One region of the Pseudarthrobacter sp. AG30 genome, then DNA from elsewhere that is predicted to be linked to it. Evidence: predicted binding sites of a transcription regulator. Region 1 holds the regulator's gene; the other holds the start of a gene.
The links. The regulator Rex, encoded in region 1, represses fermentation and respiration genes when NADH is low (regulators of the CRP and FNR family bind a similar motif). The targets are predictions, from matches to a motif close to CTTGTGAANNNNTTCACAAG.
Positions count from the first base shown of each region.

Region 2: araB (ribulokinase) is a predicted target of Rex. The motif match lies at 1,501-1,520, and genes of this name have one in related genera.

Region 1 covers NZ_QEHL01000009.1:114,662-118,072, forward strand. Annotated here, with positions in the region: gene DC347_RS09510 (AURKAIP1/COX24 domain-containing protein) at 37-135, shown strand; gene DC347_RS09515 (HAD family phosphatase) at 276-1,094, opposite strand; gene DC347_RS09520 (glutaredoxin family protein) at 1,173-1,427, shown strand; gene DC347_RS09525 (redox-sensing transcriptional repressor Rex) at 1,438-2,142, shown strand; gene DC347_RS09530 (hypothetical protein) at 2,218-3,039, opposite strand; gene DC347_RS09535 (YceI family protein) at 3,242-3,411, opposite strand, start outside.
Region 2 covers NZ_QEHL01000022.1:16,235-19,645, forward strand. Annotated here, with positions in the region: gene araB (ribulokinase) at 1-1,357, opposite strand, end outside; gene chvE (multiple monosaccharide ABC transporter substrate-binding protein) at 1,627-2,754, shown strand; gene mmsA (multiple monosaccharide ABC transporter ATP-binding protein) at 2,854-3,411, shown strand, end outside.

The DNA of each region.
Region 1 (3,411 bases):
CAGACAGATACTGCATCTAGTTTGTAAGGAACTTTCGTGGGTTCAGTTATTAAGAAGCGTCGCAAGCGTATGGCCAAGAAGAAGCACCGCAAGCTGCTTCGCAAGACTCGTCACCAGCGCCGCAACAAGAAGTAGCAATACTTCGAACAGCGTGGAGAACGCCCGTCGCCTGCAAAGGCGGCGGGCGTTTTTTCGTGCGCTGGAGGGTACGGTGCGGGAACCTGCAGGCGGGGGAAGGCAGACTCGCGGGATATCCAGACGCGCGTGAAAGCTAGCTACAGGCGCGGGCCGCGCATCCGGGCGAAACCCTTCCACAGCCCGTAGATGGCGCCGCCAAAGGTTGCCACCTTAAGCCCGAAGGTGGCGGCGCGGCGGCCGGCACGGAAATCGTAGACCGGCCAGTTACGGTCGCGGGCGTGCCGGCGGAGCTTGGCATCGGGGTTGATGGCCACGGGGTGGCCTACCAGGGAAAGCAGCGGGACGTCGTTATAGGAGTCGCTGTACGCCCAGCAGCGCTTCAGGTCCAGGTCCTCCTCGTCGGCGATGGCCTGGACAGCCACGGCCTTGGCCGAGCCATGCAGGATATCGCCCACCAAACGGCCGGTGTACATTCCGTCGGAGACTTCCCCGACCGTGCCGAGGGCGCCGGTCAGGCCCAGGCGGGTGGAAATGACCGTGGCAACTTCGATGGGCGTGGCCGTGACCAGCCACACCCGGCGGCCCACGCGCAGGTGCTGCTCGGCCAGGGCCTTGGCACCCGGCCAGATCCGGGAGGCGATCATTTCGTCATAGACCTCTTCGCCCAACGCCCGGATATCGTCAACGCTGATGCCCACAGCCAGGGTCAGGGCCGAGTCCCGGACGGCGTGGACATCATCCATGTTTTCACCGCGGGCCACAAACTTGAACTGTTTCCAGGCCATACCAGCCGCCTGCCTCAGGGTGAACGCCCCGCGCTGGTGCATTTTCCGGGCCACATGGAAGAGGCTGGCGCCGCGCATCAAGGTGTTGTCCACGTCGAAAAACGCCGCTTCACCGGGCTGCGGCGCAGTGACGGGCCGCGTGACTACGGCGACGTATTTCTCCTCGGGCATGGACTCGAGTCTAGTCAATAGGCCGGCCCGCCGCCGTCGGCGTCGCCCGCATGCCGCGAACGGCGATACCGTTAAGCCATGGCTACCCCCCGCGTCGTCCTGGTCACCAAAGCTGACTGCCACCTTTGCGAAGAGGCGCGCGACGCCGTCGGCCGGGTTACCGCCTCGTTGGGACTGACCTGGGCCGAAGAGTCGGTGGACCACCAGCCCGAGCTGCGCGAACGCTATGCCGAGGAAATCCCGGTGGTCCTGGTGGACGGGGTCCAGCGCGACTTTTGGAAGATTGACGAAGCCCGCCTGGAACGCGTGCTGCAGCGCGCCATGGCCCGGTAGGGGGAGGCCAATGACGTCCTTGGAACCAACGTCCCAGCCTGTCCCGGACATTCCGGGCGCCACCGGTGCGCCGGCCAAGCAGATCCCGCCCGCGGCGGTGGCCCGGCTGACCCTGTACCTCCGTGCCTTGAACACCTTGCTGGCAGAGGGCGTCGAGCGGGTCTCGTCCGAGTCATTGGCGGAGGCCTCCGGCGTCAGTTCCTCGACGCTGCGCAAGGACCTGTCCCATGTGGGGTCGTACGGCACCAGGGGAGTGGGCTACGAGGTGCAGTACCTCAGCCGCCATATCGCAGCGGCCCTTGGCCTCACGCACGACTGGAAAGTCGCGATCGTCGGCGCCGGGAACCTGGGCAAGGCCCTGGCCCGGTACGGCGGCTTCGAGTCCCGTGGGTTCGACGTCGTGGCGATCTTCGACGCCGACCAGATGGTGGTGGGCAACGAGGTGGGCTGGCTGCGGGTCAGCGACGTGGCAGACCTTGAAACCGTCCTGCACCGCACCGGAGCCAACATGGTGGTGCTGGCGCTGCCGGCGGCGGTGGCTCAAGGCATCTGCGACCGCGTGGTGGCCGCAGGCGTGCACAGCGTCCTGAGCTTCGCGCCTGTGATGCTCCAGGTCCCCGAAGGCGTGAACCTCCGCAAGGTGGACATGGCCACCGAGCTGCAGATTCTGGCATACCACGCCCAGCGGGCACAGGCGCCGGGCCAGACCGCGTAAGGACCACCGGATAAAAGAAAAGGGCCCGGGACGCTGCGAGGCGTCCCGGGCCGTTTTCCGTGGTGTGGCAGGCTGCTACCGGCCGTAGGGGTTTCCGAAGCCGCCGGCATACGGGTTGCCGAACTGCTGCTTCCGGAAGTACGGGGCGGCGGCGGGAAGGTAGAGCAGCACAATGGCCGCGATGCCCAGGACCGTGCCGACGGTGGCGAACGACGGAACCCCGAAGAGGCCCAGCACCGACAGGGCCGCCAGCACCGTCCCCAGGATGCGTGCCCAGTTCTTGCCCTTGCGGACGAAGAAGGCCACCAGCAGGTACAGTCCGGCCCCGATGATGGCGAAGACCACCAGGGTTCCGGCGATGACGCCCTTGATGTCGTCGTACGTGATGCCCGCGTCGCTGGCCTTGACCTGCTGGTCAAAGGCCTGCCGGAATGCCGGATCATCAAGCTGGGTCAACCCGGTGAGCAGGGAGATGACGAAGATCACGGCGGCTGCGATCAGCATCCAAAATGAAATGTTGACCAGTTGGGGGATGCCGGTGCTTGCCGCCGGCTGCGGCTGCTCCGACGGGTACTGGCCGTAGGGGGACTGGCCGTACGGCTGCTGTCCATAGGGCTGCTGCTGTCCGTAGCCGGGGGCCTGCGGGGCGTTCTGCCCGTACTGGGGCGGGTTCTGGCCATACTGCGGAGCGTTTTGCCCGTACTGCGGTGCTGCCGGCGGCTGCGAACCAGGTGCGTTCTGTCCGTATTGCGGTGCGTTCTGCCCGTACTGCGGGGCGTTTTGTCCGTAGCGGGGCTGCTGGGCGCCGGGCTGCTCGGCCGGCTGGCCGTTGCCTGGCTGGTCGTTTCCGGATGGCGGATCGTGCGGCACGGGAGGCGGGACGGGAGGAGTACTCATGGGCGTTCCTTTTGCAGGTCGGGATCCGGGCGGGCTGCCGGGAATCGGTCCTGTGCCGCCCCCAGCATGGCTTAGGTCCACCGTACCCCCGGCAGCCCTGGTTGTGCGTGATTCCGCAGGGCTGTTCACGGTGCGACGGGCCTTAAACGCGGCACCCCGGCACCAGGCGAAATGCCTGCTGCCGGGGTGGGCCGGAGCGGAATCAGGCTGCGGGAGCGATGAAGGCGAGCTCCAGGTTGATGGCAACCTTGTCGCTGACCAGCACGCCGCCGGTCTCCAGGACGGCGTTCCAGGTCAGGCCGAAATCCTTGCGGCTGATGGTCGTCTCCGCGGAGACGCCTGCGCGGGTGTTGCCGAACGGGTCAACGGCCA
Region 2 (3,411 bases), on a different contig from region 1:
CCTTGACCGGAACCCCGGCGTCGCGGAAGGCGTCCACGATGGTGCGGGTTCCAAAGGCTGTGGCTTCCAGAAGCGCCCGGTAGGTGTCCTCGGGCCTGGTGGCGAGCGTCTGGCCCACCACGATGCCGGAGAGCTCGTGGTCCACCAGGACCGAGCGGTTGCCGGAATGCCAGTCCAGGGCTATCAGCCCGTGCTCCCCGATGGCCTGCCGCGAGGCCAGTTCGGTGAGGTATTCGTGGATCCCCAGACCGGCAGCTTCGGCCGCCTGGTGGTATTCGGGCGGGACTCCGTATTTCGTGAACCAGCCGAAGATGTCTCCCACGCCCGACTGGCCCGCCTCGTAGCCCCACAGGCCGGGAACGATGCCGCCGTCAACGGCCCCGCACATTCCCAGTACTTCACGCAGTTCCGTGCCGTTCATGACGTGGCAGGTGGAGGTGCCCATGATGGCCACCAGCTGGCCCGGTTCCACCGCCTTCGCTGCCGGGGCCGTCACATGGGCGTCAACGTTTCCCACCGCCACGGCGATGCCCTCCGGCAGCCCGGTCCAGGCTGCGGCCTCCGCGGTCAGTGTGCCGGCGGCGTCACCCAGCCGACCGATGGTGTGCTCGAGTTTGGTGCTGACGAAGTCCTTGAACTCCGGGTTCAGGGCGGCGAGGAAATCCTCCGAGGGGTAGCGCCCGTCCTGGTAGATGCCCTTGTAGCCGGCCGTGCAGGCATTGCGGACATACCTGCCGCACAGCTGCCAGACGATCCAGTCCGCCGCCTCCACCCAGCGGTCCATTGCGGCGTAGGCTTCGGGGTCCTCTTCCAGCAGCTGCAGCCCCTTGGCGAATTCCCACTCCGAGGAAATCAGCCCCCCATACCTGGGAAGCCAGTCCTCGCCACGTTCGGCGGCGAGCCGGTTGATCCGGTCGGCCTGCCCCTGGGCGGCGTGGTGGCGCCACAACTTCACGTACGCGTGCGGCCGGTTGGCATAGCCCGGCAGTTCGTTCAGCGGGGTGCCGTCGGCCATGACAGGCACCATGGTGCAGGCGGTGAAGTCCGTGGCAATACCGACGACGGCCGCCGGGTCGATCCCGGCGTCAGCCACGGCTGCCGGGACGGCAGTGCGAAGCACCTCCCGGTAGTCGTTGGGCACCTGGAGCGCCCATTCCCCGGGAAGCCGGGCCCCGTCGTCGCCCGCTGTGTCACGTGGCAGGACGTCGGTGACCACGGCGTGCGGATACGCATGGACCGCGCTGCCGAGCTCCTTCCCGTCGCGGACACGCACCACCACGGCACGGCCGGAAAGTGTTCCGTAATCCACGCCGACGACGCAGTGGTCAGGGTTGGAACTGAAGGATGTATCTGGCATTCGGTTGCCTCCGCCCGGGAGGCAGGGGCCTCATTGCCGGGGTTGTCTAGGGGTCACGGTCGAGCTAAGCGCTGCAGCAAGTGTGAACGCTAACAAAGCAGAAGTCAATGAAATTCAAGCAGGTTCATGCACTTGATAGCCGCCTCTTGTTAGCGTTCACAAATCAGTCTATATTGAACCGACACATCAACAATGTGGCCAGGACCAGGGAGCATCGCTGCTGCCTCGTCCAATAACACTTCGCGGCAGTGCTGCCGCGGAAGGAGAAAATGGTGAGAATCAAAAAAATCGTGGGCGCGGTGGCCCTTGTCCTCGCGCTGACGGTGGGCGCCACCGGTTGCGGCTCACGTGGCGCGGCAACCGAATCCAGCGGCGCGGCGAAGCCCGCCGACTCGCTGGTTGGGATCTCGATGCCCACGCAGACATCCGAGCGTTGGATTGCCGATGGCGCCAACGTCGAGAAGTCGCTCAAGGACCTTGGCTACAAGACAGACCTCCAGTTCGCCAATGACGACATCCCAACCCAGGTCTCGCAGATCGAAAACATGCTGACCAAGGGCGCCAAGGCGCTGATCATCGCCGCCATTGACGGCACCACCCTGACCGATGTCCTGGCCAAGGCCAAGGAGCAGAACGTCAAAGTGATCGCGTACGACCGCCTCATCAACGGCACCCCGAACGTGGACTACTACACCACGTTCGACAACTACACGGTCGGCGTCCAGCAGGCCACCTCGCTGCTGACCGGCTTGGGACTCCTTGACGCCAGTGGCAAGAAAGTGGACGGCAAGGGTCCGTTCAACGTCGAACTCTTCGCCGGAAGCCCTGACGACAACAACGCCAACTTCTTCTGGACCGGCGCCATGGACACCCTCAAGCCGTACATGGATGCCGGCACCTTGAAGGTCCCCAGCGGCCAGACCAAGTTTGAACAGGCCGCGATCCTCCGCTGGCAAGCACCCGTGGCGCAGAAGCGCATGGAGGATATCCTCACGTCCGCCTACAGCTCAGGTACCAAGCTGAACGGCGTCCTGTCCCCCTATGACGGACTGTCCATCGGCATCATCTCGGCCCTCACCAGCACCGGCGGCTACGCCAAGGGAAGCCTGCCGGTCGTCACGGGCCAGGATGCCGAGAAGGGCTCCGTGAAGTCCATCGTTGCCGGCGAGCAGTACTCCACCATCTTCAAGGACACCCGGCAGCTCGGCGCCCAGGCGGTCAAGATGGTGGACGCCGTCCTCAAGGGCCAGGAACCGGAAACCAATGACACCAAGACCTACAACAACAAGGTCAAGGTCGTCCCGGCTTACCTGCTGAAGTCCGTGATCATCACCAAGGACAACTACAAGAAGGAACTGATCGACTCGGGTTACTACACCGACGCCGACGTCAAGTAGACAGCCGGGGGCTGCGGCCGGCCGTCCGGCCGCAGCCCCTCCCGCAACCTCCTGCAGCAGCAGGAAGGCCAAGATTCGACCAGTCAGTGGGAATTGACGATGAACACACCCATTCTTCAAATGCGAGGAATCACCAAGACGTTCCCGGGCGTGAAGGCGCTGCAGGATGTCACCCTTGATGTGAACCGTGGAGAAGTCCATGCCATCTGCGGTGAGAACGGCGCCGGCAAATCAACGCTCATGAAGGTGTTGTCCGGCGTATACGCGCACAACACGTTCGACGGGGAAATCCTGTTCGAAAACGAACCCTGCAATTTCGCCAGCATCTCGGACAGCGAGAAGCGGGGCATCGTGATCATCCACCAGGAACTCGCGCTGAGCCCGTACCTTTCCATCGCCGAGAACATCTACCTCGGCAACGAACAGGCCACCAAGGGATGGGTGGACTGGCGGAAGACCAACCTGGAGGCAGCAAAACTGCTGGCCCGCGTGGGACTCGATGAAAACCCCGTCACCCCGGTACAGCACATCAGCGTGGGCAAGCAGCAACTCGTGGAAATCGCCAAAGCGCTGTCCAAGGAAGTGAAGCTGCTCATCCTGGACGAGCCCACGGCCGCCCTCAACGATGAGGACTCCGGCCACCTGCTGGACCTGATC